One region of the Bowmanella denitrificans genome, then DNA from elsewhere that is predicted to be linked to it. Evidence: riboswitches for the same ligand, from Rfam matches in the RefSeq annotation. Region 1 holds a riboswitch; the other holds the start of a gene.
What was found. A riboswitch is a leader RNA that binds a small molecule or an ion and turns the genes downstream of it on or off. The one in region 1 is predicted to bind molybdenum cofactor.
Positions count from the first base shown of each region.

Region 2: it holds a riboswitch for molybdenum cofactor, as region 1 does, so the genes downstream of both, moaA (GTP 3',8-cyclase MoaA) here and moaA (GTP 3',8-cyclase MoaA) in region 1, are expected to answer to the same signal.

Region 1 covers NZ_BAAAEI010000014.1:78,687-84,396, forward strand. Annotated here, with positions in the region: gene ABD028_RS12890 (nitrate reductase) at 1-460, shown strand, start outside; gene cobA (uroporphyrinogen-III C-methyltransferase) at 457-1,335, shown strand; gene ABD028_RS12900 (hypothetical protein) at 1,342-1,662, shown strand; molybdenum cofactor riboswitch at 1,748-1,883, shown strand; gene moaA (GTP 3',8-cyclase MoaA) at 1,870-2,853, shown strand; gene mobA (molybdenum cofactor guanylyltransferase) at 2,865-3,431, shown strand; gene moaC (cyclic pyranopterin monophosphate synthase MoaC) at 3,428-3,913, shown strand; gene moaD (molybdopterin synthase sulfur carrier subunit) at 3,910-4,155, shown strand; gene moaE (molybdopterin synthase catalytic subunit MoaE) at 4,219-4,686, shown strand; gene ABD028_RS12930 (hypothetical protein) at 5,692-5,710, shown strand, end outside.
Region 2 covers NZ_BAAAEI010000006.1:603,757-609,466, reverse strand. Annotated here, with positions in the region: gene moaE (molybdopterin synthase catalytic subunit MoaE) at 1-304, opposite strand, end outside; gene moaD (molybdopterin synthase sulfur carrier subunit) at 306-551, opposite strand; gene moaC (cyclic pyranopterin monophosphate synthase MoaC) at 548-1,033, opposite strand; gene moaB (molybdenum cofactor biosynthesis protein B) at 1,033-1,554, opposite strand; gene mobA (molybdenum cofactor guanylyltransferase) at 1,554-2,099, opposite strand; gene moaA (GTP 3',8-cyclase MoaA) at 2,101-3,069, opposite strand; molybdenum cofactor riboswitch at 3,058-3,178, opposite strand; gene ABD028_RS05620 (alginate export family protein) at 3,256-4,422, opposite strand; gene narL (two-component system response regulator NarL) at 4,546-5,199, opposite strand; gene ABD028_RS05610 (DUF6531 domain-containing protein) at 5,654-5,710, shown strand, end outside.

The DNA.
Region 1 (5,710 bases):
AGGCATGTTGAGCGATTGGCTGGGTGCAGAACAAGGACTGGGGCGGAGCGGCCAGCACACCGGCTATGTGGCCCTGCACGGCCAGGCACTGCACTGGGCCTGGCAAATAAGTGAATTGCCCTGGCCTGTGCTGCCAAGCGCCTGGCTACAAAGCATGCTGGATAACGATGCGTTGGATGACACCGAGTTGTCCGCCTGGTTAAGGGCGCAGCCACCCGCGTCTTTTATGCAAGGCAGGCAAGTCTGCAGCTGTTTTAAGGTGCACGAACAGGCTATTTGCCAGGCCATAAATGATGGGCATAACAGTGTGCAGAAGCTTGGCAAGTACCTTGGCTGTGGTACAGGTTGCGGCTCCTGTAAACCGGAGCTGGCCAAGCTGGTGAGCAGTCAACAGCCAGCCTCAGCCAGCCGTTTGGCGCTGGAAACACAAGCGGCGATTATCTTTCAGGAGGCTATATGAGGTTGTCGTTGTTTAAATCCCTGCCATTTTTACCCCAGGCTATACACCGACGTTGGGGCTTTCGCATGCTGCTACCTGGCAAAAGCCAACAATCTGGCAGGGTCTACCTGGTGGGTGCCGGACCTGGCGATGCCGAGTTGCTCACCCTCAAAGCCTGGCGATTGTTACAGCAGGCCGATTTGGTGTTGTATGACGATTTGGTCAGTGACGAGTTACTGGCCATGTTACCGGCAAAACTGGATAAACGTTATGTGGGCAAACGCTGTGGCGTCCACAGCCTGAGTCAGCAGCAGATCTGCCGGTTGCTGGTTACCGAAGCGCAGGCAGGCAAATGCGTTGTTCGTTTAAAAGGCGGCGATCCCGCTGTGTTTGCCCGTAGCGCAGAGGAGTGCGCGGCCCTGGAAAACGCCGGAATTGCCTTTGCCATTGTGCCGGGGATTACCGCCGCTTCGGGTTTGTCGGCATGGTGTGGTATCCCCCTGACGCACAGAGACTGCGCGCAATCGGTACGCTTTATTACCGCCAGAATGAAATGTCCGCAAAGCGAACCCAACTGGGCCAATCTGGTGCTGGGCAGCAAAGAGGGGGAAACCCTGGTGTTTTATATGGGGTTAAACCGACTTGATTTAATTTGCCAGCGATTGGCCGGGCATGGCATGGCGGCAGATATGCCGGTGGCGGTGGTGGAAAACGTCAGCCAGCTTAATCAGCAAAGGGTAACCGGCCAGCTAGAAGATATTGCCGCTAAGGTGGCGGCCAGACAATTCCAAGGGCCTGCCCTGATTGTGGTGGGCAAGGTCGTCAGCCACAGGGTAAAGGTCAGTCCGGCGCTGCTGGATCAAGCTGCTGCCTTGTCAGGCAACAGGGGGTATTGATATGCCATGCAGGGCTTTATCACTCCACTGGCGACCTTGCATAAGTTTCAGGGCTTTGCCGATAAGTTTTTGGCTACCCCGGCCGGGGGCATAGACGACCAATGGCTGAAACTGGCAGCTAAGCTGTCTGATATAGAGCTTTCATTGATCTATCATAGCTTTAGTGCCGCCAATGGTGGGCTGGACTATGGACGGGAATGGGACGCCCAGGCCAGTGTCTGGTATAAACGGCATTATCAGTTTCTGTTAAAACTGGCCCGCTATCAGGCCGATGGTTTTGCTACGGATACCAGTAAACTTTGGTTGCAAATGAGCGTGGTTTATTAGTCAGGATGCATAGATCAACAGATGCGGGATCAGCTATGCTGAAGGCGTTTGCAACTATGACCGCCAAACCCCGGTCAGGGTAACAGACAATATTAACTACCGAGCCGTTACACCTAAGCCAAAGGTATGGTGTGACGGCCGCAGGTCACCATGGCCTGCCAGGGTTGCAAGAGAAATCGACCAGCCTCCCATATTTGGAAAGGTAAGATGCAAGAAAACAACGCTCTTATAGACAGGTACGGGCGCAGGTTTCGCTATCTGCGGCTGTCGATTACCGATGTCTGCAATTTTAAGTGCAGCTATTGCTTGCCCGATGGTTATCAGTGCGACAGCGAGCGGGATTTTCTTCGGCCAACTGACATTGCTACCTTGGTCAGCGCCTTTGCCGGCCTGGGTACCCGTAAAGTGCGTATCACGGGGGGCGAGCCGTCGCTACGCAAAGACTTGCCAGAGATTATCGAACTTTGTGCACAGACACCGGGTATTGAGCAGGTCGCTATGACCACCAACGGCTTTAAGCTCAAACAGCAGGTGGCCCGTTGGCAACAGGCCGGGCTGACAAAGCTCAACCTCAGTATCGACAGCCTGGATCCGCGCCAGTTTAACGCCATTACCGGCCATAACAGTTTGCAAGACATACTTGCAGGGTTGGAAGATGCGCTGGCGCTGGGACTTGAGGTTAAGGTTAATGCGGTGCTGCTGAAACCCTATAGCGAAGGGCAAATGCACAGCTTTATGGCCTGGCTTAAATCCATGCCGGTGACCCTGCGTTTTATTGAATTAATGCAGACCGGTGATAATCAGCTTTACTTTAAACACAATCACCTGTCCGGCCAGCCGATTAAACAGCAGTTGCTGGAACAAGGCTGGGTGCAGTTGTTGCGCGATAATACCGCCGGTCCTGCACAGGAATTTTCCCATCCGGACTATGCCGGTCGAATCGGGCTAATCATGCCCTACAGTAAAGATTTTTGCAGTAGTTGTAACAGGTTGCGCGTATCAGCCCTGGGCAAACTGCATTTATGTTTGTTTGCCGAACAGGGGCTGGATTTACGCGCGTTGATTCAACAGGGAGACGTGGCAGCGCTGCAACAGCAACTGATGGACTTATTAGGCCATAAAGAAGCCAGCCACTGGCTGGATCAAGGTTATACCGGCGCTACCCGTCACCTTGCCATGTTAGGCGGGTAACGGAGGACGATATGTTAACAGGAATGGTACTGGCGGGCGGGCGCTCAAGCCGCATGGGCCAGGACAAAGCCATGATGGAACTGGGCGGGCAAACGTTGTTGGCCCGGGCCACCATGTTACTGGAACACACCGGTTGTGACGAAGTGCTGGTCAGTCGTAACCAGCCGGGTTATGTGCAGGATCTGGTCTGTGAAGCCGGGCCACTGGGTGGTATCTATACGGTGCTGCAGCAAATTCCCAGCCGTGGTGGCCTGCTGATTGTACCGGTGGATATGCCAGCCCTGAGCACCGGTTTATTGCAAGCGCTGGTGGAAGTTGGCCGTATCAGCGGGCGGCCCTGCTGCTATCAAAATTGCTATTTGCCTTTATATTTGCCGGTCAGTGCCACCACCTGTGCCATAGTGCATCAGGAATTACAGGAAGGCGGTGGTTCGGTCAAATCCCTGCTTGACCATTTCGGCGGCATTCAGCTGGTTTGCCAGCGGCCCAGCCAATTGCAAAATATTAATAGCCCAACAGACTGGCAAGGTTATACCAGTCAGTTCACCCCAACCGAGAAGGAAGCCATTCGACCATGAGTCGACTTAGTCATATTAATAGCCGCGGTGAAGCCAGTATGGTGGATGTCACAGACAAAGCCGTGACCCAGCGCAGTGCCATGGCCGAAGGCTATATCTGTATGTCAGATGCCACCTTGCAGATGATTAGCCGCGGCGAACATGCCAAGGGTGACGTATTTGCGGTGGCGCGTATCGCCGGTATTCAGGCCGCCAAGCAAACCGCCAGCCTGATCCCCTTATGCCATCCATTGATGTTATCCAAAGTGCAGGTGGACTTTGATTTGCAGCCACAGCATGGCCGGGTCAGGATCAGCAGCTTATGTAAGCTGGCCGGTCAGACCGGCGTGGAAATGGAAGCCCTGACCGCTGTGTCGGTGGCGGCCCTGACCTTATTTGATATGTGCAAAGCGGTGGACCCGGCCATGTGTATTGAAGGGATCCGGGTACTGGACAAGCAAGGCGGCAAAAGCGGCCACTGGCAGGCGGAGCAACTGGCATGATTAAGGTGTTGTTTTTTGCCCAGCTGCGCGAAGTGCTGGATTGCGCCAGTCTGGAACTGGATACCAATGTCAGCAGCGTCGGTGAGCTACGCATCGCGCTGATGCAAAAGGGCAGGGACTGGCAGGATTTTCTGGCTGCGGGCAAGGCCCTGGCGGCGCTGAATCAAACCCTGGTGGCAGATGATGCAAGGCTTAAAAGCGGTGACGAAGTGGCGTTTTTCCCGCCTGTCACGGGTGGTTGATAAGCCCTGGCAGAGCTTGGTATGGGGAAAGGGCACAGATGAGTCGACAGATGGGTGTTTACTGTGGCTAAGTTACAAGAGCAAGACCATATAGCGGTGCAAAATCAGGACTTTGACCTGGCATTGGAATACCAGGCGCTGACTGAGGCAAATCAACGTGATGGTGCGGTGGTGCATTTTGTCGGCCTGGTGCGGGATAACAATCTGGGTCGCCAGATACAAGCTTTGGAGCTGGAGCATTATCCGGCTATGACCACTAAGGCGCTCACCGAACTGGTGGCTGAAGCGCGTCAGCGCTGGCAATTGGGCCGAATCCGCCTGATTCACCGGGTGGGCAAGCTGAGCCTGGGTGAACAGATTGTGTTTGTCGGGGTCACCAGCACGCACCGTGGCAGCGCCTTTGCTGCCTGTGAGTTTTTAATGGACCAGCTTAAAACCCGGGCTCCGTTTTGGAAGAAGGAATATACCAGCGAGGGGGCGCATTGGGTGGCTGCTCGGGATTCTGATCGGGTTAAGGCTGGTGAGTGGTAAGTTTTTATTCACCGCCGAGGCGCAGAGAACGCAGAGTTTCTAAAGGCATGGATTGAATTGGCTCCTGCTTTTCTCTGTGGACTCGGCGACTCTGCGGTGAGGTTTTTCGCTGTGACGCTGTGGAAAATCATCAAACTATTATCTACCGCGGAGGCGCAGAGAGCGCAGAGTTTTTGAAGGCATGAATAGGATTAGCTTCTGTTTTTCTCTGTGGACTCGGCGACTCTGCGGTGAGTTTTTTCGTGTTTTTCGTGTTTTTCGTGTGGTTCGTGGTGGTTAAATGGTCACCTGTAAAAGGCTTGGATACCTGACCTCCTTGTCTTATATGACACGCCGTCCTTGGCGCGCCAGTCACTTTTACAACAAGCGTCCTGCCTGTTGCCCTGCGGGCCAGCTAAAACTGTTCAATCTGGTTCCGGACCAGATTGTCTTTACTGCGAAGAAACGAGACGCAAAGACCAAATTTTCAGGAAAAATTTGGGACAGCATTACGCTGGTCCGAAGGAAAGCTACAGGGAGGTAGCTTTCAAAGCGCGCCCGCTGGATTCCCAACAACGACCGGGAATTTTTAAGCGGGGGGCAAAGCGGCTCGGGCCGATTAAGGGGCATCATCGGTTTATTTAACTAACAATTGGTCTTCCAACGGCCAACCAACCTTTTACCGCTACAAGTGCGAGGATTCCGGTGCATATGGCACCTTGTAACAACGGCATGACGAATTGAATCTAATATAAGTGGGCATTATCAACCAGCAGCTCTTCGTATTATCCAACATAATGAAGGTGCTGTATATAAGTCCAGTATTGGTGTCTGAGCCGTATAACAGCAATGGTACGGAACATGTCCGCCTTTCCCCGGCACCATCTTGGGGCAGCCTAAAAACTCTTGCTAGGCAACGGGTTATAAGCATGCTAAAAAATGACTATGTAAAAGTACGGCGAAACGCCGTATTTAAACATGGCGCTTAGCCGTCTAATAATATTGTTACAACTATTAGGAGAATCGATGAAAAAGTACTATTTGT
Region 2 (5,710 bases), on a different contig from region 1:
CAAACACAATTTGCTCACCGGTGTTTAAAGTACCAACGCGGTGAACCAATCTCACACGGCTAACCGGCCATCTATCGCGTGCCTCTGTGACTATTGCTTTTAGGGATTTTTCGGTCATGGCCGGATAATGTTCCAGTGTGAGTGTTTGTACCTGGTTATGCTGATTAAAATCCCGTACCAGACCAACAAAACTCACCACCGCGCCGTCCTGTCGGTTACCGGCACACAGTGCTAAGTACTCTTCGGCCTGACAGAAGTTGGCCTGCCTGACCGAGATATAATCTGATGGTTGCCTGGCACGCATATCAGCCTCCTGTTACTGGCGGGAAAAAGGCCACTTCATCGCCGGAATGTAAGGGATGATGGTCATTCACTAAGCATTGATTAACCGCGGCCAGGGAATTATCCGGGGCAAGATAAGCCTGCCATTCTTTGTGCTGGGCCATTAAATAATGGCGCAGCGCACCAATATCGTAAAAGGCGCTGTGTAAGGTCAGCTTGTCATGGCCCAGTTGTTCCCGTAGCTGGGCAAAAAATAACACGGTAATCATACTGACTGGTCCTCCTGCCAATGGCCGCTTTTGCCGCCTTGTTTTTCAATTACCCTGATGTCACCGATGCACATTGCCGGATCCACCGCTTTACACATATCAAACAAGGTCAGTGCTGCTACCGAGACGGCGGTCAGCGCTTCCATTTCCACACCGGTTTGGCCTGCCAGTTTGCAAAGGCTGCGGATCAGCACGGCCTGGTTGGCCTGATCCAGCTCAAAGTCAATATCCACCTTACTAAGCAGCAGTGGATGGCATAAAGGGATCAGATTGGCGCACTGTTTGGCTGCCTGAATACCGGCCAGCCGCGCCGCTGCGAACACGTCCCCCTTGGGCAGATTGCCCTGGCTTATCATTGCCAGCGTCTGTGGGCGCATTGTTATTCTGGCTTGGGCGCTGGCCATGCGCTGAGTCACTGGCTTTTGGGTGATATCTACCATGCAGGCGTCACCCTGTTGATTGACATGACTAAGACTCTGCATCAGCGCCCCTCACAGCCATGTTCGCCAAGTAAATGCGCGACGAAGTTACAGGGGCCGGTGCTGGCGTCCAGTTGTGGGGCCAGCAAATGCTGCCAGGCGGTGCGACAGGCATTGGTGGAGCCGGGCATACAGGCTATCAGGGTATGATTGGCCAAGCCGGCAAAGGCCCTGGATTGCATTGCCGCACTGCCGATATCGGCAAATGACAGCTGCCGGAACTGCTCACCAAAGCCATCTACCTGCTGGGCCAGAAGCGGCTGCAGTGCTTCGGGGGCGCAGTCTCTGGGGTGAAAGCCGGTGCCACCACTAATCAGCACCACCTGAATACCCACATCAGCAATCCACTGGCTGACCTGGGCCCTGAGGGGATAAAAATCACAGCGCAGCAGTTTTCTGTCAGCCAGGTGGTGACCTGCCGATGTGATGGCGTCTGCCAGATACTGACCTGAACTGTCCTGTGCCAGACTGCGGCTGTCAGACAGGGTCAGCAGCGCAATGTTTAAACAGAAATTCGTTTTCATTAGGCACTCCTGGGGGCCGTGGCATGTTGCCACTGGGCCGGGGTATTGATGTTTTGCAGCATATTTAGCTCAGAACAGGGTATGGACAGCGCGCCCTGCTGGTCAAGCATCTGCCGCACCGAGCCGCAACCTTCGTTATCGAGTAACTCAGCCAGATAATCACGCAGCGCCGGGTTTACCGGTAAATACAGGGGTAAAAAACTGTCTTGAAAGTAGCAGGGGCTTTGCCGCTGTCGGCCCTGATAGCAAAGTAAGCGCAATGGCGCGGCCTGCAAAAATGGCATATCCACCGGCACAATCAGCAGCTCGTCATCATCCTGCAGATGGGTGAGTACGGCATGAATGCCACCCAGCGGACCGGCATCTTTAATCAAATCCTGCACAAAGCCTAGCTGGTTACGACTTATCATTACCCGTTGACAACCGCTGTCTGCCAGTAATTGGCTGGTATGCTGCAAAAGTGATTGCCCTTGGTAGTCCAGCAAAGCCTTGTCGTAGCCCATGCGACTGGATTTTCCTCCTGCCAGTACCAATCCGGTCAGCATATTATCCTCCCAGCATGGCCAATTGGCGGGTTGCGCCGCTGTGACCCTGATGCAGCCAGTGACTGGCATCTTTAAGCCCAATCAGTTCTGACAAGCGTTGCTGCACGGCGGCAATATCGCCGGTTTGCAACCAGGGGCGCAGCGACAGGCCCTGCTCGGCAAACAAACACAAATGCAGGTCGCCGTTGGCAGCCACTCTAAGCCTGTTGCAAGAGGCACAAAAATCCTTGTCGTAGGGCATAATCAGGCCGATACGCCCCTGGTAGTCCGGGTGGCTGAACTCCTGGGCGGGGCCGGCGGCTTTATCTGCTGTAATGCGGGTCCAGCCCTGTTCAAGCAGCGCGCGCTTTATACCCTGGCCACTTAAATGATGCTGGCTAAAAAACGCCTGATTGTCCCCGGTTTGCATCAGTTCTATCAGGCGTAAGGTGACCGGCATGCTTTTCAGCCAGGTTAACGCAGTCTGCAGCAGCGATTGAGAATAGGGTTTAAGCAGGACCGCATTGACCTTTACCGGCAAATTCAGTGCTAAGGCGCGGTCCAGTCCGGCCAGCACGGTATGTAGTTTGTCATGGCCGGTAATGGCATAAAACTGGCGCGGATCCAGGCTGTCAATACTGACGTTCAGCGCATTCAGTCCGGCGCTTACCCATTGGTCCACCATCTTGGGCAATTTAAAACCGTTGGTGGTCAGGGCGACTTTTTGGATACCCGGCGTCTGTGCACAGCGCTGTATAATTTGTGGCAGATCTTTACGCAGTGAAGGTTCACCACCGGTGATACGAATTTTACTGGTGCCCAGGCCCGCAAAGGCCCCGGCCAGAGTGGTGATTTCCTGTGGGCTGAGAAAGGTTTGTTTGGCATTGCCCTGATACCCATCAGGCAGGCAATAACTACAGCGAAAATTGCATACTTCGGTAATCGACAGCCGCAAATAGCGAAAGCGGCGGCCAAATCTGTCTTCCAACATACTCACACCTTTCCAAACATGGGAGGCTGGCAGATTTCTCGTCCAACCCTATAGGCCAATGGCGCATGCCCGCAGGTTTAGCGCTAAGGGCTCGGCAGGCCCGGAACGGTCCGGGCACTGACAAGCCTACGTGAAATTGGCATTATGACTATTCCCCAAAAGGGATAGATGGACGGCGCATTAGCGTTACCAGGCTGCGCTTAGCATCAGCCACAGTTTGTTGGTATCGGTGCCGGATTGACCTGCATGGTAGGCCGCATATTTCACCAGCAAGTCAAGCTGGTCGTAAACTGGCAAGCCAAACGTGGCATCCCACTCATGGCCGTAGTCAAGATGGTTCTTATCACTGACAAAATGATGGTAGGTCAGTTGTAGCTTGGCGTTACCCAGACTGGTGCCAAGCCCGGCGTGGCTATCTTGCAATCCTTGCATGGGGGTATTGAGGAATTTGTCGGCAAAACCCTGGAACTTATGCAGGGTCGCCAGTGGCGTGACAATCCGGCCCTGTGCGTCCGCGCCCAGACGTTCATAACCCAGATGCCAGTCAAGTGCCTGCCATTTACCAGCCACACGGGTAGACCAATAAATGGCCCGATAGTCCGCCGGGTTCTCGGCATAGTCCTGTTGGCTGGCCAGGCTGGCAGTGATCTTTATACCGGCCATTTCGCCGTTATATGTGACGCCCAGGGTTTGATTCGACAAGGCCGGACTCTCGGCAAAATCCATCCAGTAAGAGAAGGCGGTGAGCCGGTGTTGCCTGTGCAGTTGATAGTGGCTGTTGAGTAAATGGATATCCCCGTGCCAGGTGCCAGCCGGGCTGTTATCGCCGAAAATGCGATTCACCCGGTGGAAATAGCTGTAATCCAGGCTGAGATCCTGCCATTGATATTGCAGGCGGTAGCCGTCAAAGGTTTGTTCGTTCTGACGCCAGCCGACGCTACCGACGAAACGCTGGTCGTCCAGATTGAGCCGTTGTCGTCCGGCTTTCACCTGCCAGGCGCCGTGCTGATAAGCCAGGTACGCCTGGTTGATGTCGCTGCCGGTGGGATCGGCTATCACAGGGCGGTCAGTGACCCCGTTGCTGGTGGACTGATATTTTTCGGCGCCCAGATGCGTCACGCTGTCCAGTTCCATATGCGCCGACAGTCCATAATAGTCGCCGCTGTGATAGCCGAAGCGGCCGCGCAGGGTATGAGCCCAGGCTTGATGTGACCATTGCTTGTCATCCACCATTTCGGTGCGATAACGCAAGCTGATGTTGGCCTTACCCTGAGTCAGGGCGTCGCTCAGATTAGAATGTGGGGCGGCAGTCACAGTCAGGGGCAGCAGCAAGGGCAGAACAAAACATTTCATAGTCGATGTCCGGGTGATGAGTACAGCCTTTACTATGAAAAGTGTCACAAGGTGACTTGTTGATATATATCAAAGCACCGCGCCCGCTACCCCCAAGCCTCCGGCGCTTATCCTAAAGAGGTATCAAGCCTTACCTTGCTGATTAACCATCCACACCGCGGCTTCCACCCTGGAACGTAGATCCAGCTTTTTCAGCAAGTGTTTTACATGTACTTTCACCGTACCATCTGAAATATCCAGTTCCCTGGCAATCAGCTTGTTGCTCAGTCCCTTGGCGATAAGTTTAAGAATATCCAGTTCTCTGCTGGTCAGGCTGGCCAGTGCGCGGTTGGTCTGGCGCTGCGGACGGCGCAGGGCAGTTGCCAGGATCTCGGTGAGCTTGGGACTCATAACCATTTTACCCAGTACCGCTTCTTTGAGCTTATCGATCAGGGCGTCGGGGTCCATGTCTTTCAGCAGATAACCGTCGGCGCCTAAGCGAATGGCCTCGACCACATCCTCATCACTGTCTGACACTGTCAGCATAATAATGCGGGCAGTCACACCCCGTTCACGTAAGGCTTTGAGAGTTTGCAGACCGTCCATGCCCTGCATATTCAAATCCAGGGTAATCAGGTCCGGGTCCAGGGTTTCGGCCAGCTCGATAGCCTGCTGACCACTGCTGGCTTCGCCGACCACCTGAAGATCGTCCTCCAGTTCGATAAGTTGGGTCAGCCCTTTGCGCAGCAGGGGGTGGTCATCAACCATTAATACGCTGGCGGGGGTAAAATCAGACATCCTTTGCTCCGGTCATTATCTGGATAGTTTTCAAAGCCTAACCTTTGCGGGCAGGGATGCCAACCAATCTCAGGAGATAGGTGGGTACCTCTTAGTAGGTAGATGTTCATGGCGATTTTCACACTTAGCGGTGTGGCTTTGGGCAAAACATTTCCCCCCCATAGAAACGGTAGCGATAGAAAATTGTAGATTAAGGAAATGCGGCTCGTAATTTCTTTGGATTTTTTCGTTACAATAGATATAAAAATTTCTTCTTCTTCTAAATTTCGACTATGTTTACTACATCAGGGGTGCTGGCTTTGTAGAACAAAGAAGTAACCTTCAGTTCAGTGTCTGACAACAATTCTAATATTTAAAGTAATGAGGTTGCGCTTAAGGATTAAGCTGTACCTGTCTGTTAGCGTGTTGACCGTTAAAATACTTTTTAAGCTCTAACTAGACAAAGGGACTTGTTATGCTCAAGCAACTAAAAATGGGTCTGGCAGTATCTATACTATATGCTAGCTGTCTT